2 regions of the Virgibacillus kekensis genome follow, and region 2 is predicted to be linked to the other one. Evidence: a T-box and tRNA genes for the amino acid it is inferred to sense, from the RefSeq annotation. Region 2 holds a T-box; the other holds one or more tRNA genes.
The links. The T-box of region 2 lies ahead of thrS (threonine--tRNA ligase). A T-box ahead of a tRNA ligase gene usually reads a tRNA of that ligase, here a tRNA-Thr.

Region 1: it has a tRNA-Thr gene. The T-box ahead of thrS (threonine--tRNA ligase) is inferred to sense a tRNA for this amino acid. The anticodon was not compared.

The regions. Positions count from the first base shown of each region.
Region 1 is NZ_JBHSFU010000009.1:120,565-131,534, forward strand. Features, by position in the region: gene ACFO3D_RS15530 (zf-HC2 domain-containing protein) at 1-165, opposite strand, end outside; gene sigW (RNA polymerase sigma factor SigW) at 181-744, opposite strand; gene ACFO3D_RS15540 (aspartyl-phosphate phosphatase Spo0E family protein) at 1,129-1,278, shown strand; gene ACFO3D_RS15545 (CPBP family intramembrane glutamic endopeptidase) at 1,389-2,048, shown strand; gene rocF (arginase) at 2,245-3,147, opposite strand; gene ACFO3D_RS15555 (phosphomevalonate kinase) at 3,348-4,463, opposite strand; gene mvaD (diphosphomevalonate decarboxylase) at 4,477-5,454, opposite strand; gene mvk (mevalonate kinase) at 5,473-6,438, opposite strand; gene ACFO3D_RS15570 (hydroxymethylglutaryl-CoA reductase, degradative) at 6,435-7,724, opposite strand; tRNA gene ACFO3D_RS15575 (tRNA-Lys) at 7,926-7,998, opposite strand; tRNA gene ACFO3D_RS15580 (tRNA-Gln) at 8,202-8,273, opposite strand; tRNA gene ACFO3D_RS15585 (tRNA-Tyr) at 8,281-8,365, opposite strand; tRNA gene ACFO3D_RS15590 (tRNA-Thr) at 8,408-8,483, opposite strand; tRNA gene ACFO3D_RS15595 (tRNA-Val) at 8,487-8,562, opposite strand; tRNA gene ACFO3D_RS15600 (tRNA-Glu) at 8,571-8,645, opposite strand; gene ACFO3D_RS15605 (YwaF family protein) at 8,818-9,546, shown strand; gene ACFO3D_RS15610 (hypothetical protein) at 10,285-10,482, shown strand; gene ACFO3D_RS15615 (hypothetical protein) at 10,593-10,970, shown strand.
Region 2 is NZ_JBHSFU010000001.1:55,938-66,907, forward strand. Features, by position in the region: gene ACFO3D_RS00270 (dUTP diphosphatase) at 1-386, opposite strand, end outside; gene ACFO3D_RS00275 (sigma-w pathway protein ysdB) at 504-896, shown strand; gene ACFO3D_RS00280 (TVP38/TMEM64 family protein) at 955-1,527, opposite strand; gene ACFO3D_RS00285 (DUF1294 domain-containing protein) at 1,612-1,884, opposite strand; gene rplT (50S ribosomal protein L20) at 1,953-2,309, opposite strand; gene rpmI (50S ribosomal protein L35) at 2,372-2,569, opposite strand; gene infC (translation initiation factor IF-3) at 2,592-3,095, opposite strand; ribosomal protein L20 leader region at 3,170-3,298, opposite strand; gene thrS (threonine--tRNA ligase) at 3,472-5,412, opposite strand; T-box leader at 5,488-5,711, opposite strand; gene ytxC (putative sporulation protein YtxC) at 5,776-6,630, opposite strand; gene dnaI (primosomal protein DnaI) at 7,619-8,548, opposite strand; gene ACFO3D_RS00320 (replication initiation and membrane attachment family protein) at 8,554-9,900, opposite strand; gene nrdR (transcriptional regulator NrdR) at 9,948-10,415, opposite strand; gene ACFO3D_RS00330 (cytosolic protein) at 10,438-10,836, opposite strand.

The DNA of each region.
Region 1 (10,970 bases), on a different contig from region 2:
TTCCGTACTCTGAATAAGTGTAATTGTTCTTTTAAGTTCATGGAAGTGCTTCTGACATGCCTCACATTCCTCAAGATGAATGCGCAGCTTCGCCTCTTCCTGTTTCGTCAGATCCCCGTCCAGATATTTATGCATAAGCTCAATAGCCTCACCATTGCAGTTCATGTCAATCTCACTCCTTTACACATGGCGAAGCTTTTTACGTAATGCTTCGCGTCCGCGGTGAATGCGGGTTTTTACCGTTCCAAGCGGAATGTCAAGGATTTCACTGATCTCCTGTAATGAAAATTCTTCAAGATACCTTAGAACAATAATACTCCTGTACTTGGGAGATAATCCAGTGATTTCCCGGTGAATATAATCCTGAAGCTCCATGCCTTCCACCTCTTCCTCAGGAAGCCGATTGTCTGAGGCAAGCTGAGAATACATATCCAATCCTTCTGTCCCCTTGATTTCAGCATCGAGAAAATAATCCGGTTTTCGCTTGCGGATCCTGTCAATTGTTAAGTTTGTCGCAATCCGATAAATCCAGGTGGAAAATTTACGGCGCTCGTCAAATGTATGGATATTAACGTATGCCCTGATAAACGTTTCCTGTGCAATATCCTCTGCCTCATGCCTGTTTCCAAGCATCCGAAAACAATGCTGAAAAATTTTGCTCTGAAAAAATTCAACTATATCCTCAAAGGCTGATTGATCACCCTTCTTCACCTGTTTAATCTTTTCTTTAATAATTGATTCCATTTCCGAGACCTCCGCTTACCATGCGGTATTTATCATACGAGTTAACTACAGACAAAGTTTCAAAGAAATTCATATTATTTTTAGACTGGTTTATAAAAAACTTGCTTTTGTCACAAAAACTATAATTATTGTAGATATAACACCTAAGTTGATTTTCGCTCTGGATTGTCTTTTCGAGCGTTTCCCTGTACCCAATTTCATTACGGGGCAGTATACACTGACTGGTGGGCTAAAGGGAATGTTTACGAGAAAATTTTGTGTAAAAAACCGTTAATAATGCTTCTGGACTACCTTTTTCAAATTTTTTTAAAGGAAAGATGTTTATGAATTGATTACAATGGGTAATTTCATATTAATTATTATACTAGACAGGAGGCCAGTTTTGTGGATTATCCTTCATTATTATTAGAAAAAATAGAAGAATGCCGCGATGAGATGATTTCATTAAGCAATACTCATGGATTGACCTCGGAAGCTGTCGTACGTAAAAGCGAAATTCTCGATGAACTTCTAAATGAATACCAGACTGCCTGACCTCAATAAATATAAATTTAGGGTAAAATCCCCATTTAAAAAGACACGTAGTGCATGTCTTTTTTTTTTGACCTTGTGTTACAATTGGTGAAAAACCAGCAGGTGTTCTTATGACGAATAAATCTCTGATTATCCTATTAAGCTTATTATCTGTAATTCTGTTATTTTTGATTGAACAGGTGCTTCAATTTGACTATCTGTATAAAACAATCGCTAAAGTTTTTGTTTTCTTCGCAGCTATTTTAATCTTTCATTATAAAACCAGCATGCAGACCTCGTATCTAAGTACAAAATCAATTGACCTGACACGTCTGAAAATAAGCGTCCTGCTTGGCGTGAGCACATTCATCATCTTGATGGCTGCTTTTCTGGCTTTCAGGGGCATGATTGATTTTGCAGGGATAGGCATCAGCCTTTCCGAAAAAAACATCACCAGTGATACTTTCTTGTTTATCGGTCTTTATGTAATCGCGGGTAATTCATTTCTGGAGGAGATCTTTTTCAGAGGATTTATCTTTAAAAATCTCCAGCATAAGTCCAGGGGTTTTGCCTATCTTTATTCATCTCTTTTATTTGCTGTCTATCATACAGCCATTTTCCTGACATGGTTCAGCTTTGGGCTTTTTCTCCTTGCGCTCAGTGGTCTTTTCGCGGTAGGATTGCTGTTTTGCTGGCTCAATGAGAATAATGATAATATTTATAATTCCTGGCTGGTTCATATAATGGCCGATATTGCGATCATTGTCATTGCGTTGATAGCTGTTTTCTAAAAAAAATGAGCCTGGACATAAGTATGGATTTACATTCTAAAGACGAACGAAATTAGGCACGGTCGATTAAATAATAGCGCCTTGTTTGCCCGGAGTGGTAGATAAGGCAGTTACAATAAAACCGAACTATCTTACAGAATATGGTAGATAGTTCGGTTTATTATATAAATTATCACTTTCGGCCCAATCTCATTTATTATTTTAGTTTTTCTCCAAATAAGGACCCGATCAGCCCTACAGCCAAGGTGGCAGTCTTGTTCTTTTCGTCGAGAATTGGATTTACTTCTACAAATTCTGCAGAGGTAAGAATCGCTGATTCCTGCAGGATTTCCATTGCCAGATGGCTCTCGCGATAAGATAAACCGCCAATAACCGGAGTACCTACTCCCGGTGCTTCGTCAGGGTCAAGGCCATCCAAATCAAGACTTAAATGAACTCCGTCAGTCCGCTCTTTCAGGTATTCAATTGCTTCTGAAATTACGTTAGTCATTCCCATACGATCAACCTCATGCATCGAATAAACCTGTATGCCGCGTTCTTTAATTAGTTTTTTCTCACCAGGGTCAAGCGAGCGTGCTCCAATGATAACGATGTTCTCCGGTTTAATTTTAGGAGAGTAGCCATGAATATTTGTCAGCCGCTCATGTCCAATCCCAAGACTAACCGCTAGTGGCATGCCATGAATATTCCCCGATGGAGAAGTTTCGGCGGAATTTAGGTCTCCATGGGCGTCATACCAGATAACTCCCAGGTTCTCGTAGTGTTTTGATATACCAGCAAGACTCCCTATGGCAATACTGTGATCCCCGCCCAGAACTAGTGGGAACCGCTTATCGGATACTTCTTGATCGACCATTTCTGCAAGCTTCAGACTGGCATCCGCAACCTGCTTCAAGTTCCGCAGATCCCCATCCTGACGTTCATGCCTGCTGTCCGGACGGGATATTGGTACATCCCCCAGATCATCAACATTATAATCCAGTCCTTCCAGTTTCTCTAAAAGACCAGCATATCGAATCGCGCTCGGACCCATATCGACCCCGCGACGGCTTTGTCCCAAATCCATTGGAACACCAATAATTGACATATTTTTATTCATTATTCGTGCCTCCTCTACATACTATTCTAGCCAAAAAAAGGACAATGACTCAACCGCACAGAAATATGTATATATATACACTCCAGGGTTAGATTGAAACTCCGGCATGATCATGTTCTAGGGTTAAGATACGGGTGGTGGGATGACCTATTTAAAATAAAAAATAAAGAGATTAATAAAAAAAGCAGGATGCACTGAATTCAGTCATCCTGCTTGTTATATTCCATTGCGCCTAACTCGGCGGTGGTGATATGCAATGGTTTTATCCCTACCTGCTCCCATGCTTCCATCAGCTTATCAGCCTGTTCTCGAGATGGCATAAAGGCGATTCCGCAATCCCCGCCGCCGGCACCAGAAAGCTTTCCGGCGCCACCGTACTGTTCGCCAAGGTCACTTAGCTTCTTCAGTAATGGGGTCTCCAAATTTGTTCCTGCATCCTGCCCTAGCTTGGTAATTGCTCTCCTGTTTTGTTTAATTCCATCAAGCATTCGAGGGACATTATAATCGGATGTTCCCTCAAGGAACTTTCTTACTGCATCCTTACTGTCTACCATAAATTTTTTGTATAACGCTTCGTTATCTAGTTTAAGTTTTTTAATGTTACCAATTAATTCACTGGTCGAAGCAGGATTTCCTGTCCAACCAATACACATAATTACATCTTCTGGTAACGTTATCGGTTCAAGGGACAAATAAGGCCAGTCACCAACTAGCAGTTCAGAAACAGTTTCCGAACGCTTGTATTCCTGCAGCAGCCAATCTGCTTGAAACGAAGAATATCTAAGAAACCCTCCATAGGATGATGCCGCAACATCCGCACCTGACCCACTCCCCTGGGTTTTAACATGAGAAATAGCTGCCAGTTTAAAGATAAGGTTAGACGAAGCTTCTTCAGGTAAAAATCTTTTAAGAATAGCGGAAACCACTGCAGTAACAACTGCCGCACTCGACCCTAATCCATATTTTCTGCCAGACTCCACATCATCCAGCTCACTACGGATAGATAAGTGAAAGTTGTTCGGTGAGTGGCCTTTTTCATTCAAATATGCCAAGACCGTCGACATAGCATTCCGTACAAAGGTGGTCCGGGCATCTTCTGTCTTGATAACTACTTCTTCCCCGTCATATGACCATTCAAGATTGTTTAGATGGAATGCCTTCAACGATAGGTAATTCTTATTGCTGTCTTCCAATTTCGCGTAGACATAACGGTCAACCGCCATGACGACTGATTCCTGGTACGGCTCCAAGACAGCAAATTCTCCGGCGATCATTAATTTACCCGGCACACGTACGGTCATTGATGTATTTGTCAAAACGTGTCAACTCCTAGATATAGGATACTCCCTGACCGGTGCGGCTCACGATCACATCATTGACACCAGGTATCTCTTGGAGTGTAGTCTGTATTGTTTCCTCATTCTCAGGCTGATAAAGAACCTTAACATTTGGTCCTGCATCAATCGTAAAGTATGCAGGTATGCCTTTGTCTCTCAAGTCCTGTACCTTACGCATAACTGCCATCGTTGTATCATGCCAGTATGTGAACGGAGGATTAGCTGCCAGCGTCGTTGCATGCATTTTAAGACAGTTTGCCTCGGCAATTTCGCCGACTTTCTTAAAGTCCTTGGTACGGATACCCTGCTTAATATTATCCAGGTCATGTGGGATGCTTTCCACCCAACTTGAGTAAAAGGGAGAAGTTTCAACTGTTCGTTTCATCCCTTCCCTGCTCAGGACCTTCTTTTCTTTGGAAGAAAGGACTACAGCAGCCACACGGATATCCCAATGTTCAGCAGGCGCTACTTGAACAGCATAAGAATCCGATCCGTCTTCAAGTGAACCTTTTTCCCATTCCACAAATCCGCCAAATACCGATCTGCAGGCAGAACCGGATCCCTGCCTAGTCAGAATGGATAATTGTTCTTTACTTATTTTAAGACCCAGTGCTTTTACAGCACTAGCGGCCAGCGCTGCGAATCCTGAGGCAGAAGACGCAAAGCCAGCCGCTGTGGGCACATGGTTGGTTGATTCGACGTTAGCATACAAATCCGGTTTTCCAGCGTACTTCCGAATACGGTCAAGAAATGCAGTAACCCGGTCATACTCTTTGCCGGTGACTACCTTTCCATCCAGGATAAAACTATCCTGTTCCAATTCTGTTTGGAATTCCACCGTTGTTTCGGTATAAAAGCCATCCAACGTCACAGATAGGCTGTTATTCATCGGCAGAATTAACGATTCGTCCCGTTTTCCCCAATATTTTATCAGGGCAATATTCGTATGGGCTTTAGCTGTAGCCTTCATTGTGTATCTCCTTTGTGCTTACTCTGGTTTTTTTCTGAGAACAAATGACCAAACAGCATGCGCCCCAAATTTTTTAAGTTTCTCGGTAAGTTGTCTGGAATGTACCTCATTACGGGCAAGTGCAATAATGCACCCGCCGTTTCCGCCACCAGTCAATTTAGCGCCAAGGGCACCTTCCTGGCGGGCAAAATATATAAGCCTGTTTAGTCCTGCATCACTCACACCCAGAGCTTCGAGTTCTTTTTGTGCCTCATTCAACATCTGACCCAGCAGATGTTTGCTTGCACTTTCAAGCGCATGTCTCGCTTTATGGGTCAGCTCCCCAATCCGTTCCAGCTTGGAATGTATCCGTTTCGGTGCTGATTTAAAAAGACTGGCAACCGATTCAACCGCAGAACGCGTATCTCCCATCCGTCCGGAATCAGCCACAATAAAGTAAAAATCCCCGTTTGGTTCAATATAATCAACCGGCTGTTCTTTCTCAAACCATACTGGAAAATCTGATGTTATGGTAAGTGTGTCAATACCGCTTGGCACACCATGCGCGTATGTTTCCGAAATGTTTGCCAGATTAAGCAGGTCGTTCTCGGTATATTCCTGATTATTATAGGCAAACAATGATCGGACTACTGCAATAGCTACGGATGCACTTGAGCCAAGACCTTTGCCGGGTGGTATGGATGATTTAATCCGGATCAGCAAATCTTCACAGGGCATTTTAAGATGCTTCAAGGTTGCTTTTATACAGTTAGCAAGCCCTTCTAACGATTCCGGTACAGAATCGAGTGGGCCATGATAAAATGTGCTGTCGATTTTAACAGCCCCCGGTACGTAGTCAATTACAGACTCTACTCCTACGAGCGGAAAGGGAAGTGCGATAGCAGGTTGTCCGTGTACAACTGCATGCTCCCCAATCAGAATTAGTTTACTATGAGCTATACCGATAGCTGTTTGTTCTGAAGTTGTTGCTTTTTCTGCACTCATTTTGTATATTCTTCCACCAATTCTTTAGCTTTTCCGACACGGATTTCCTTTTCATCAATTAAACGTTCAGCAATGATATCAATCATCTCCCCAGTAGCTCCTGCTGCAATAGCAACAGAACGAGAATGTAATGCCATATGGCCTTTTTGGATACCATCAGTAGCTAAAGCTTTCAATGCCCCAAGGTTTTGGGCAAGTCCCACTGCCACAATTACCTGGGCAAGCTCCTGTGCTGATTCAACATCTAAGATTTTATGCGCGATTTTCGCGATGGGATGGACGCGGATTGATCCTCCGACAGTACCAACCGACATAGGAAGCTCTAGTTCGCCGACTAGATTTCCTTCCTCATCTTTCGACCATTTAGTCATGGAACCATACTTTCCGTCTCTAGCAGCATGTGCATGCGCTGCTGCTTCCACGGCACGCCAGTCATTCCCAGTCGCAATTACGATAGGATCAATTCCATTCATGATACCTTTATTATGCGTTACCGCGCGATATGGATCTGATGCGGCAAATTCATACGCATGGATAACCCCATCACGTACTTCCTCACCGGTATACCCTTTAGATTCCAGCAAATGCGGTGGAATTACACAACTTGCTCTTGCAAGGCATCGATCAGCATAATTAGACAAAATCCGCAGATACACTTTACCTTTAGTCAGCTTTTCCACAGTAGGAGCAAGTGACTCGGCGATTGTATTTATAATATTTGCCCCCATTGCATCGCACGTATTGATATAAATGTGAAGGATGAGCATTTTACCGTATATTGAATCTGACTCTTCATTCAATATACGGACTTCCAAATCCTCTGCTCCGCCACCCCTGGCGACAAGACTCGGGTAAGAAGCATTTGCATCTTCTATGAGGGAATCTTTTTCTTTTAGAACAGCCTCTTTGGCAGCCTCAAAATCCGGACAGCCGACTACCTGAATCTGGCCAATCATAACCCGATCGGTTGCCTCTGTAGTAAAGCCACCTGCATTCCGGACTATTTTGGCAATGTAGCTGGCTGACGCCACAACGGATGGCTCTTCAATTGCCATTGGCACTACATAGTCTTTCCCGTTCACTTGAAAGTTCAATCCTAGTCCGAGTGGAAGCGGAAATGTCCCAATTACATTTTCAATCATTTTGTCAGCTGTATCTGTGCCCAGCGGTTCTTTTGAAAATAAATATTCCTTTTCTTCCTCAGTAAAGGATTCCATTTTAGTCAAAAGCTCTCTGCGTTCATCAACACCCATTTTATAAAAGCCAGGAATTCTCGAAGTTTCCATAACGTCTCATCCTTTTGTGAACATTATTTATATATGTAAATAAGTCTTGTATTGTCAATAAATAAAATAGCTGTATCTATTATGTAAAAAAACAGCCTAAAATGCAAATAAACAAGGTTGTTTATCACTCATAACGACCTTGTTTATCTGCTATTATAATATTTATGCTGTTTTTACGCTAGAGTTTTTTCGTATAAAAGATGAGCCATGGAGGATTCGAACCTCCGACCCTCTGATTAAAAGTCAGATGCTCTGCCAGCTGAGCTAATGGCTCATAATGTAAAGTGTTCTGATTAAGCGATTGCGTCCATTGGTGCTCGTCGTGATAACTCCTCGCATGCCTGCACATAGCAGTAATTTCCAGGATGTTCGCGGCAAGCTAATGGCTCATGATGTAAAGTGTTCTTATTATGCGGGTGAATCCCTTGGTGCTCGTCCATTTTAAATATGTAAAAATTCCCTTAAAATAAAAAAAGGCTGGGCTACCAGGATTCGAACCTGGGAATCACGGGACCAAAACCCGTTGCCTTACCGCTTGGCTATAGCCCAATAATTATGGTGGAGGGGGGCAGATTCGAACTGCCGAACCCTGAGGGAGCGGATTTACAGTCCGCCGCGTTTAGCCACTTCGCTACCCCTCCGTAACTATTGTAACTATCTTTTATTTAATTATACATAAAAAATGGTGCCGGCCAGAGGAATTGAACCCCCAACCTACTGATTACAAGTCAGTTGCTCTGCCAATTGAGCTAGACCGGCACATGGTGGAGGATGCAGGGCTCGAACCTGCGACCCCCTGCTTGTAAGGCAGGTGCTCTCCCAGCTGAGCTAATCCTCCAAAGTAAGTGGTGACCCGTACGGGATTCGAACCCGTGTTACCGCCGTGAAAGGGCGGTGTCTTAACCACTTGACCAACGGGCCATAGTAATGGATTTTATAATACGAAAAAATCTTTGTCAAAAACCAACGATTTTTATTATATACAGGATTGCTATCTTTGTAAAGAGAAATATTAAATTCTATATTTTCAAATAGCTTCCTAACACATATAATGAAGAATAGACATAGATAAGCACTTTTTAAGGGGGATTTTATGGGTAACTGGCTTGAATTAGGTGGTGATCCTTTCATTACATTTGGAACCAGTCATCTGACAATGTTAATGATTTACTTTTTGGGACTTCTATTGTTCTTTATCTTTCTAAAAAAAATCCGCAGTAAAAGAACTCCTTTTACTATTATCCGCTGGACCCTGTTCAGCCTGCTCATTCTTTCCGAAGTTTCATACCAGACTTGGACAGGGGTTACAGGAATATGGAGTCTAAGGGATCACATGCCGCTGCATCTCTGTGGTGTAGCCGGGATAACCGGGGCCATAACGTTGGCGACTTACAATAAGAGGTTAGTACAGATCTCATTTTTTATTGGTCTGATACCCGCTTTTCTGGCAGTCGTGACTCCTGAACTTCCCTATGATTATCCACATTTTCGTTTCTGGAAGTTTTTTGTCCACCATATCGCTATTTCATGGACCGGTATTTTCCTTGTTTCTACAAGTTCCGCCAAAATAACCCTGAAATCTATGCTGGAAACGTATGGATACCTGCTGGTTTACGCATTTATAATCGGGGTTTTCATAAATCCTTGCCTGGAGTCCAACTACTTATATCTATCCCATACCCCTACTGCCTCCACACCTCTTGATATGCTTGGTAATGGGTTTTGGTACTATTTTAATCTCTGTGTACTTGGATTGGTTGTATTTACAGCTCAGCAGCAGATATACAGGCTTTTCGCTAACTTTAAAAGAGCATCCACTTAGTGTAAGTAGTTCCGTTTCGGTGGAGAAACATATGATTTAGCATACTAATTAGCAGACCAAAGCAGATTGACAATAGTTGTTGTCAAAGTGTATTTTACTGTGTTAATCGGTATGCTATTTGCTATGTTGATTCTTATAAACCAAGCATGTAGTTGTTATGATTAAGATTTTGAATATTATGTTCTTCAATTAACGAGGAGTTTAAGATGAGCATGAGAACTTTTATGTGGCATTTGACAAAAAACGAGTAACAAAAAACCTCTTAAGAGTAAGAGGTTTAAGCAATCGTATTTTCATTTATTAAAAGTTGTAGGGCTTCCGCTGATTCTTCAATATTATCAAATAATTTGACCGTATTATTTTTAAGATTGGTTATCTCTATAGTCCTTGTATGTTTTAAGCATCGTACTGTCATTACTGGTTGTTCATTAGAGCTAAATGTATGCATTGTTGTACTGACAAAGAGTTTCAAGCATTTTTATTAGACTTTCTTTCGACATTTTAGTGTCTCCTCCTTAATGATGGAAGAAGACTAAGGAAAGTCAAAAGGTTCCCAACAATTGTATTGTTTATATATTAGTATAACATATATATGGTATATTGTATAGAATTGTCTGAATAGTTAGGATAATGCGTGTGATAAAAGCGAGATTCTTATTAAACTCAACGGGTGCGATTGTTCAAGAAAAACAATTGTTTATCCACTAACGAGAGTAGACCAATGAGGGGGGGAATATTGTGGGGAAATTAGTATACATAATATCAGGGATTTTGATGGTTTGTTTGTCATTACTTACAGGTGCTATTATCGTACAAATAGCCAAAGTAAACAACTCTAGTTTATCTGGAATTTCTGTTAGCCTTGTTCTCCTGGTTTTTGTAATAGGTATTTCATTGGTAGTTGCTAGCAGTATAAATGAACCTAAGGATAATTAGAAAATTAGCACCCGACACTTCAATTAAAGGGTACTTTAGTGTAACAAGGGGTTTTTGTAAGAATGGAGTATTTTTACAATAAATAAAGATTTTTTTGGTGGTGGGGTTAGATGAAGAGAGGGTTAATAATTATTGGCAGGTTAATTCTGATTATAAGTATAATGACATTTAATAGTAAATTCTATTATCCTCCATTACCAATTGAATCAGTGAGTAAAAAAGAAGTATTAGAATCATTGAATGACTCAGCAGAAGATATAGTTAAAATAACTGAAGAAAATGGTTATGAGTGGTATATTACACTAATGGAACAAGGGAAATCACACGAGAATTTAAAGAACACGATTAGGGGAAATGGCTGGGAATTTCAAAAACAAGAGGGTAGTGGCTATTTTTTTAAAAAAGATGATAAAACACTAATTGTAACTACAGAAATGTGGACAGGAAAATATGTAATGGTGAAAATCCCGACGGATTGGAAAGTGTAG
Region 2 (10,970 bases):
AGAAACGATTCAAAAAGTTGTTCATAGTTGTCAGTCGAGGGGTTTTCATTAAAATTGGTACATGCGGCAAATACTTGGTTAAACTGCTCAGTTTCACTATTCTCAACAGGACGACTTATTGCACCACTAAACTGCAACCCTTTTTCCAGGCCTAGTGATAACAGGAAATGAACACCATCCACATATTCCTCGAGCACCACAGCTTTATCACTTCGTGGTTTATTGCTCCAGAACTTAAAACATCTTGTTTCATTAGCAAGCTCCCCGAGCTCGACTAAAAGTGCAAGATACTTTTCCCTGAACAAATCTTTGTCTGTCAGCTCATGCTCTGCTTCTATGTAATCATCCAATTGTTTTTGCATATTATATAAATCCGACCAGTTCATTTTAATCTCCTTTTTATACTTTTTTCTGATTGTATCATGAAATCGCGATATTTTGTGAAACCACCACAGGGATAAAAACGTACAAGAGTATATAACAGAACAGGGAGACGATTTTCCATGATTGTAATTTTATTCCGTATTCTTATACTGATAGCACTCGCTCTCCTAATTTATACAATAATCCAGTATTTCCGCAATCCTGAACGGCAGCTACGAATTGCTAAAGCAAGCAACAGTTTTTATATGGTCGATGAACCGGAAAACAGTAAAAAGAATATACAATTCGTATATAAAAACTGTTCATTTGAAGGGGAAAAATACCTTGGAACAACTGAAGAAGCATTCGAGGTAGTTAACATCAGCGTTTTTGCCAGGGACCCAGCAGAACTGGGCGGTATCAGACGAGATGACCTTTATTTTCTCGAGGAACAATTATTGCTCAGGTATCCATATTCCAAAATCGAATGGAAACATCCAATCAACAAGTTAATTATTACTAGTATCGATTGAACAGCAAAAGCTCACCCGGACGGATGAGCTTTTTATTTTTCTTTGGTTGGATTCCGCATCAGGTACTAACTTGAAAGAAATCGTTCCATTTAATAATGATTTCTTTTCTTCTTAGCAGATAAATTAAAGGTAAAAGTGCTGCCATAAAAACGAGGATATATAATGGGGAAAGACTTGAGATCCATTTACCGATGAATGTATAGACAAACGCTAAAGGAATATTTGATAGCAAGGATGAGCGCGTATAATCTCTGAAGTTTTCGGAGACTTCTATCAGGCATAATGACAACAGATGAAAATGAATAAATGGAACCAACCGCAACAAGGCAACCTGGGACGTAGTAAGTTCACTGTTTTTACCGATTAATTTTTGCTTCACGATAACCAATCGGTTGAACGTTTTCGGCATCCACCTTATTACACCGTAAAAAATGATACTGGAAAGTGTAATGCCTATCAACGAATACAGTGTTCCGGCCATCGCTCCAAATAACACTCCACCTGAAATACAAATAAATACAACAGGAAGAAAAAATAAAGGCCGTAACAGATGACAGCTAATAAATAGAATTGGAGCGAATAACCCACCCGTCTCAATAAACGCCATTATATAATTACCGAAAAACTCCATACATGACCTCCTTCACTACAGGATGTTCTGGCTCCTTGGAAAGCTTAGTACATGTATATGACATAAGACGAGCCTATATGACATTTAGTTAATGTACAAGTACATTAATAATGCGATATGTAGCACAATCAATAGTGGCATTCCAACCACAAAAGAGCGGTGTTTTGTTTTATGGCGGAATTGTCGCATTCCAAGATAAGCACCCACTGCACCACCGATTAGCGCAAGTCCCCAAAATGTTCTTTCAGGAATACGGTACTCACGATTCCTGGCCCGCCGTTTGTCCATAGCCATAAATAAAAAAGTGATTATATTCGCTGTTATAAGATATACAACAAGCATAATTGTTTCATCCATTTCGGCTTCCCCCAATTTAATGAAAAAAAGACCAAATCCTTTTCAGCTGGATTTGGCCTAATAATTCCTTATTTTAAAGCAGCTTTTGCTTTTTCAGTCAGTTGAGTAAATCCTTTTTCATCATTAATTGCAAGATCTGACAGCATTTTACGGTTCACTTCAATACCTGCAAGCTTCAGGCCGTGCATAAGTTTGCTGTATGAAATATCGTTCATGCGTGCAGCTGCATTAATACGTGTGATCCAAAGTTTACGGAAGTCACGTTTTTTCTGTCTGCGGTCACGGTATGCATACACACCTGACTTCATTACCTGCTGTTTTGCTGTTTTAAATAGCGCTCTCTTCGAACCATAATAACCTTTTGCTAATTTCAGTACGCGTTTACGCCGTCTACGCGTTACTGTTCCACCTTTTACACGTGGCATAATAATTCCCTCCTAATTGCAAATCAAAAATAATGTTTTTGTTCCATTGATGTCTTTAAAACTTATTTGTACGGGAGCATAGTTTTGATACGTTTGAAATCTCCGGAAGATACAATTGCAGATTTACGCAATTTACGTTTTTGCTTCTGAGATTTATGAGCAAACATATGGCTTGTGTATGCATGTGAACGTTTAAGCTTTCCTGTACCTGTTTTCTTGAAACGTTTTTGAGAACCTTTGTGGGTTTTCATTTTAGGCATAATTGGTTCCTCCTAGTATTGTTTATTTGTCGTTTACTGGAGCAAGCATCATAAACATATTACGACCTTCCATTTTAGGTTTGGATTCAATCGTTGCAATGTCTTTTACTTCCTCTGCCATCCGGTCAAGTACTTCCCGACCAAGTTCTTTGTGCGTAATCGCGCGACCGCGGAAACGGACAGCTGCTTTTACTTTGTCGCCTTTTTCAAGGAATTTACGTGCGTTCTTCAACTTGGTGTTGAAGTCGTGATCGCCGATTCCCGGAGTGAAACGAACTTCTTTAACATTGATGACTTTCTGCTTTTTGCGTGCTTCTTTTTCTTTCTTTTGCTGTTCGAAGCGAAATTTCCCGTAGTCCATGATCCGACAAACTGGCGGTTTTGCATTAGGTGCAACCAGTACAAGATCCAGATTACGTGTCTGTGCAATATCCAGAGCTTCGTTACGTGATTTAACTCCAAGCTGATCACCATTTGAGTCGATAAGACGTACCTCGCGGGCACGAATTTTTTCATTGACATTCATATCTTTGCTAATAGCCAGCCACCTCCAAAAAAATTTGATGTTACTGATCCGTATCGACAAGCGAATTTTCTTATTAAAAACAAAAAGTGTCGGCACAGTTCTGCACCCACACGTCTCCAATAGTCTATAAAAGAGTTCGGAACCAGTCAACTGCATATTATATGCGTCGATCAGGTGAGAAGCGGGTGCTTCTACTTGTCTCAGATCATTTAATTTTAATCAACTTTAATAGAATAGCATGTATTTAACGGTATGTCAACAATCTAAAACATGAACATCACCGTCACATGCTTGTATACTAATTATAACACACACTTGACTCGAAAAAAAGCCCAGATACCAGTTTGGTGCTGGACCTGGGCGTAAGACAACCTTATTACCGAAGTACCTTATTATCTATTTCATCGGTAATCAGTGATTCAAAGTCTTCATAGGAAAGTGTCTCTGAGTTCTTTTCACCGTAACGGCGTACATTAACGGCATTGTCTTCAATTTCGTTATCGCCGAGTACAAGTGCAAATGGTACTTTCTGTGTCTGTGCTTCACGGATTTTATAACCGATTTTTTCATCCCGTTCGTCAACAGCAACACGTACCCCTTTCAATCGCAGCTTATCCGCTACATCTTTTGCATAGTCCAAATGCACTTGCGGGGAAACAGGAATGACTTTGACCTGAACCGGTGCCAGCCAAGTCGGGAAAACGCCTTTATATTCCTCGATCAAGAATGCAACAAAGCGTTCCATCGTTGATACTACCCCGCGGTGGATAACGACCGGTCGATGCTCATTACCATCCTTACCTATATACGTAAGATCAAACTGGTTAGGCAAGTGGAAATCAAGCTGTACCGTGGAAAGTGTTTCATCTTTTCCAAGCGCTGTTTTAACCTGTACATCTAACTTAGGACCGTAGAATGCAGCTTCACCTTCAGCTTCCACATAATCCACTTGCATTTCTTCCATTGTTTCTTTAAGCATGGCTTGTGCTTTATTCCACATCTCATCATTATCCACATATTTTTCTTTATCTTCCGGATCGCGGTATGAAAGACGGAAGTAATAGTCTTCGATACCAAAATCCTCATAAACTTTTTGCACAAGTTCAACCACGCGGATAAACTCTTCTTTCAATTGATCCGGACGAGCAAAGATATGCGCATCATTCAAGGTCATTGCCCGGACACGCTGGAGGCCTGCAAGGGCACCTGACATTTCATGCCGGTGCATCATACCAAGTTCAGCAATTCGTACCGGGAGACTCCGATAGCTGTAGAGCTGATTTTTATAGACCATCATGTGATGCGGACAGTTCATTGGACGAAGCACCAAATCCTCGTTGTCCATCTCCATTGTCGGGAACATATCGTCTTTATAGTGATCCCAGTGTCCACTTGTTTTATAAAGATCCACACTCCCCAGTACCGGTGTATAGACATGATCATAACCTAATCGTTCTTCTAGATCGACAATATAACGTTCAATGTTGCGGCGGATTGTCGCACCTTTAGGCAGCCAGAGCGGAAGTCCCTGTCCAACCTGCTGGGAAACAGTGAAAATTTCCAGCTCTTTACCAAGTTTACGGTGATCCCGTTCTTTTCTTTCCTCCAGAATACGCAGATGTTCATCAAGCTGTCCCTGTTTCTCAAAAGCTGTTCCATAAATGCGCTGCAGTTGTTTGTTATTGCTGTCACCGCGCCAGTACGCGCCAGAAATACTAAGAAGTTTGAATGCTTTGATTTTGCTTGTGGAAGGCACATGAATACCACGGCACAAGTCGAAAAATTCACCCTGCTTGTAGATGGTTACCTGTTCGTCCTCCGGGATAGCATCAATCAGTTCCAGCTTGAGATCATCTCCAATTTCGCGGAACATTTCTTTTGCCTCTTCACGGGAAACTTCAATACGCTGAATTTCGAGATTTTCATCAACAATTCGTTTCATTTCTTTCTCAATCTTAGGAAGATCCTCAGGTGTCAGTGACTCCTCAAGGTCTATATCATAATAAAAACCTTCCTCGATAACAGGTCCCACACCAAATTTTACGTTATCGTATAAGCGGGTTACCGCTTGGGCAAGCAAATGGGCAGCAGAATGCCGCATTACTTCTATGCCTTCCTGATTTTTATAGGTGATAATTTCGATTGAACCCCCATGATTCAATCCACGGCGCAGGTCGTATAACTGTCCATCTAGTTTAATGGCTAGTGCCTGCTTTTTCAGTCCTGACGCTATAGAACCGGCTATCTCTTCTCCAGTAGTTCCCTGAGGAAACTGTTTACTTGCGCCGTCTGGGAATGTAATTGTGATTTCTGCCATTTTGAATCGCTCCTTTGTTTATGTGATTAAGTTATTGTGGGACAAATTAAAAACGCCCACCCCTCTGCATCTAAGCAAAGGGACGAGCGTTGGTCACGTGGTTCCACCCTATTTCCCGCATCAAAAACTACGGCTTCATAAATCTTTAACGCAGATCGTACGCTGCTGTTTACTGAAAGGTTCAACAGCAAAGTTTAAAGGTGGTAATCAATTGCATGGCCAGAGGAAGTTTTCAGCCGGTGACTTCCCTCTCTACTCAGTCCATGTGCCAACGATTATGTCCTTATCATAACTTTTACATTAATAGGATTTTATATAATTTGTATTATAGCTTCTCAAAAATGTAAAAGCAAGTTTTTGTCGTTATTTTTTTAAATAATAGGGAAATGGAAAGCTGCTAACAGGTCTGAATTCAACCCGTTCCTGAAATACATTGATTACTGTCAGTGTTTTCGGCTCAGAAGGATGGTCACCATAAATTTTAATTTTATCAGGAGCCATAGCAATCAGTGGCGCAAGATTCAGTTCTTCAGCATCCAGCCCGACAATATACAAAGGTTCTTTCTGCATGATCATTTTCAATTCCCGTTTAGAAAATTGTTCACCATTTGGCTTAAAAAATGAAAAGCTGCTTCCCTGCAGGATATGTATCATTTCGAAGGCCGCTTTCCTTTTGGCTATATACTCCCGCAGACTATCTACAAAAGCCTGATGATCCTCTTCACGCTTAAACTCGTCAATTGCTAATCCGACATAATAAATCAACCGGTCCCTAAATGGCTTTAATTGAAACTTTACGATGGAACCATAATGAATAACCTGTGAACTCTTCAAATTTCCCATAAACAACGACTGCAGTAAATCTTTCGGATTATCGTTGCTCCGCACATTTGCACTGTCCTTATCATCTCCAGTAACTATCCAATGCGTTATATCCAGAATTCGTTCAATTTCATCAGCATCAGAATAATAGTAGTATTCCTCAATAATTTCTCTGATCATTGATGTTAGACGATGGGTGATAAACACATCAACCATCGAAACGGCAATGGCATCCATTTTTTCATTGCCTGGGACCTGACAATCAAGTTGTAAATGATTCCCCCATTCTTCAGTGGTTTTCCAATGTAATTCAATATGTTTGTTGTACTGAAATAAATGCTCGCAGAAGCTGATCACTTCTTTGTCCGATTCAAAATATACCTCCAGCAAATACATCACCCTCACCCAAGACCAAACTGTTACATTATATGGACATCCAGGTGAAAAAATGAATAATCACGTAAAACTAGCAAAGCTAGCAACTTAGATGAGTATAAGAGCTCTTAAAAGCAAAGGCTAAAACATTGTTGCTCTATAATAACCCCAGTTGATATAAACTGCGAAGTTTGTGAATTTTAGGTGTGCATTAATCGACGCTGCAGGAAAAATACTCCCTTTCCGGGGGCAGCACCTCAGCCTCCTCACTCGTTCCCTCGTTGCGGGGTCTTCGGAAGCTGCTCTTCCCCCAGGAGTGTCGCATTTTACCGCAGCTTGGGATAGCCTTCAAAACTAGGATGAGAACACCTTAGGTATAATCGAAGGGCTATTCCTAATCGATTTAATAATACTATCAAGCCCAGGAAATAAACGAAGACTCCTGTCGAAAAACGAGCCTAAGAGACCCCGCAGTCTGACTTCTTCGACCACGGTGCACCACTGACTGTTGCTCCCTTGTGGGAAGCACTCAAGGTAGACTAATCCTATTCTGGTTGTTGCACCAGCCTCTATTAGTAAAGCCGTAGATTACGTCAGAAGGACAGGTGATTGAGACAGTTTCATCTATTGTTCCATAATAATTATGAGACTTCAGGTCCTAAAGGTTGGCGCTCTCCTCTTTTTTTAAAAAAACGATTAAGCTGCGTCTTCTTAAGTATGGTTTTTTTGCGCCATTTAGGTTTTTAATTTTCATGGTAGTGAGTGGTTATTGCGAGCGGGGAGGCTCGTGTTAAGCCTAACGGCAAAGGAAACACTGTGAAAGCTTTAGCTTGAACAGATGTTGACCTTGCACCCGGAGCGGTGAAAGCGAAGTATTCTACCGGAGCGAAGCTTCGCTGTTACTTCGCATTTTATAGTTTTTAAAAAGTACAATGTGTAAAAAAAGTTAAAATAAAAAAAACCAGCAAAGGAGATTGAATATCTCCCATACTGGCTACAATCCTGATAGTTAATCACGTCGGTTTATGCCATCCAACGGCACTTCCCTGCTAACTTGCTTGATTCGCTCGATTATTCTTCCTGCCTTCACCGTTTCCACACCACCACGGTTGGATTTCCCAAGCTGGACTTCCAATTGGTCAAGCGTGTAATTGGAAGTAAAAAATACCGGCAGATTTTCCATCATTCGATACTGTAGTATGGAACCAAGTATCTCATCCCTGAACCATGCGGACTGTGTCTCAGCGCCCATATCGTCCAGCATGAGTACATCGGTTTTTTTAAAGTAGCTGATTTTCTCGTTAATGGAGTCATCTTTTATGGACCCCTTCATTTCACGAACAAATTCAGGCATATAAATCAGCATGGACGAATAGTCCATTTTTTTCAGCTCGTTGGCGATTGCACCTAAAAAATATGTTTTCCCTACCCCAAACGGTCCGGAAAAATAAAGACCTTTACGTGGAAGTTCGTTTTTGGCTTCCTTCAAAAAGGTAAGCAGCTCATGAACTACAGGCTGACGATCTCCATCAATATCAATACTTTCTATACTTGCACTAAAAATCTCTTTAGGCATATAAAGACTCTGAATCAGCTTGTGCTGTTCCTTCATCTTTTCATATCCCACTCGGTTGTGACATTTCTCATATACAAGGTGGATTTCACTACCGTCTACCTGAAGGATCGGTGAATAGCCCTGTACCATATTGACACAGCCTCCAAGCGACTGGCATCTGTCACATTGTTTAGACTGGGATTTATATTCATACAGCTTAATCAGGTTTTTATCAATATCCCTTTTCGTCAACTGGGGGTTAAATGATAGGAACTCTTTAATCTCAGGGTCGTTGATAACTTCCTCCCTGATTTTTACATAGTTCTCCTGAAAGTTTTTATTCTGCTGCATCCATTTTTTTAGCTCAGATTGAACTGGTTTCATCTAAATCATCCTTGCAAATGATTATTTTTGCCACCGCCTGAAAACTCTCTCAGCAACGCGGCAAACTCTTCATTATTTGTTTCATTAGTGGAATTCTTACTGCTTGTCTTATGGTTTTTATCCTTTCGTTCTTTGAACCAATCAGGCACTACCTCATCCGATTGAGGCTTGCGATTCACCTGTCGGGTTGATTTGCCTTTTTGATAACGTTCCTTTTCTTTTTTGGCAAACTGCATAGCTTCTTTGGCCGTTTTCAGATTTGCTCTGGACCAGTGGCTTGCGATTTTCTCCAAATAGGCTTTGGATAATTTCATGTTGGACTGCAGTAGAACGTAATGAATTAATACATTCATAACAGGAGAAGGCAACCCCTGCGTTGTCATTACTTCTCGGATTACTTTCAAATCCTGGTCAGACGCCTGACCCCCGCTGGAAAGGTCCTCAAGCAATTGTTTCGGTGATATTCGTTCCAACTCCGCTAAGAATTGCTCTTCCTTGGTAGCTGGTTTGCTATCAGTTGAATCATTGATTGGCTCTGCAGCTTTTTCGGTAAGTCTGATGTTCCCCTGTTTATGTTTACTTCTGAATACATCATGGCAGGCTTCTTTAAATTCAGCGGTATTAAGAGTGTTCTCATCAGTCAGAGCCCATAACAGAGACTTTTCCACTTCAAAGGTTTCTAAATCATATAATGACATCATTTGAGAAATCAAGCGTCTGTTTGCCGTTGTCAGTATTTTTTTGACCGGGACCATGCGCTGTTTCAGCATTTGTTCGATCCAGGAAAAATCTATTTCAGCAATATCAGTCGGTGTATTCGTTGCCTGGGGTGTAATATCCGAATCGGATAATGAAGGCTGGAAAGTCTGAAATACATCACTGAATCCTGCAGTAATTTCGGCCCCTCTTCGTTCTTCCTGATTTGCATAGTGACTTCTCAAGATCGAGAATTTCGCTTCTCCAATATGGTGATAAAGCAGTTGTGCCAGCATTTCATCGGTAAAAAACTCTGCCGGCGCAAAAGGTGCCCGCAGTTCATATGTATAGGAAGTATGATTTTCAGTCTTCTCCCTGAAAGTCTTCAACAATCCGATACCCTCAAGTTTTAGCCTGACTTTATACAAGTCGTCCAACCGCATATCCAGATAATTCATCAACGTATGATGGGTCTGAACAGATCCATCCTGTTGCAGCTCTACTTCATGGAAAAGTGTCTGGTATAGCGAAATTGCCTGCATTCCGATCAATGGCTGGTACAGATGTGTTAATGACTTTGCATAATCGATCGGCATATTCCCTTTCATTGATACATGGTATCCGTCGATTGGCAAAAGTTTGCCTATAAAATTCATACTACTAACCCTTTCCTAAAACCAGCTTTTGTACAATCCTGTTCCGATCAGGAGTTTTCTTTATCAGTTTTAATTAGTTCTTTTAATTCATCAAGAAAAACAGACAGATCTTTGAATTGTCTGTATACCGATGCAAAGCGGACATACGCGACTTCATCAACATCTGAAAGTCGGTCCATTACCATTTCGCCAATATTGTTGGTTTCTACTTCAGAGACTCCAGTATTCCGAAGTTCTTTTTCGACAGCAAAGGCGATCTCTTCTATTTTCTCAATCGGTACCGGCCGTTTTTCGCACGCTTTAATTAACCCGCGCATTAACTTCTCCCGGCTGTATTCCTGGCGTGTTCCGTCCTTCTTCACAACTATTAATGGAACTTCTTCAATCCGTTCAAATGTGGTGAAACGGAATCCGCATTGCTCGCATTCCCTGCGCCGGCGGATGGATCGGCCTTCCTCAATCGGGCGGGAATCGAGTACTTTTGTACTTTTATAGTGGCAATTTGAACATCGCATGTTTGTTCAACCCCATCCTTTTCTACTGACGCTCATTTGGCTCATCCAGCCGTGTCAGTTCCTTACCGGTTTGCTGATATAGCTGCTGTATAACCTTTGTACTGTATCCAAAATCAAATGGCATTCCGGACTCCGTAGTAACCGAAAAATCAATGGCTGTCCGGTAAGGTCTGACCATTATAACCGTACCCACGATAAACGCCCTTTTTCCCTTGGTAATATACGCACTAACTTCCCCATGTTCACGAGAAATAGCATTCACCTTATAGCGCTCATCATTGTTAAACAACTTCTCCAGATAGTCTAGACCCCTATCTTTTGTAGTTTTGTAGTATTGTGTCTTCAATGACGGATCTTCATGCCTTTCACTAGTTTCTGCATGATTACCGAAATACTTTGCAACAAATTGGCGAAACGACATAGCGCACCTCTTCTATAAAAACTTAACCACCCGGTTAAATTATTTTATGTATGAATAACCTTCAAACGAATACTATATTTCTATTTATTTTAACACGAAAAGACAAAATCGACTAATGTAAAAATACGAAAGTG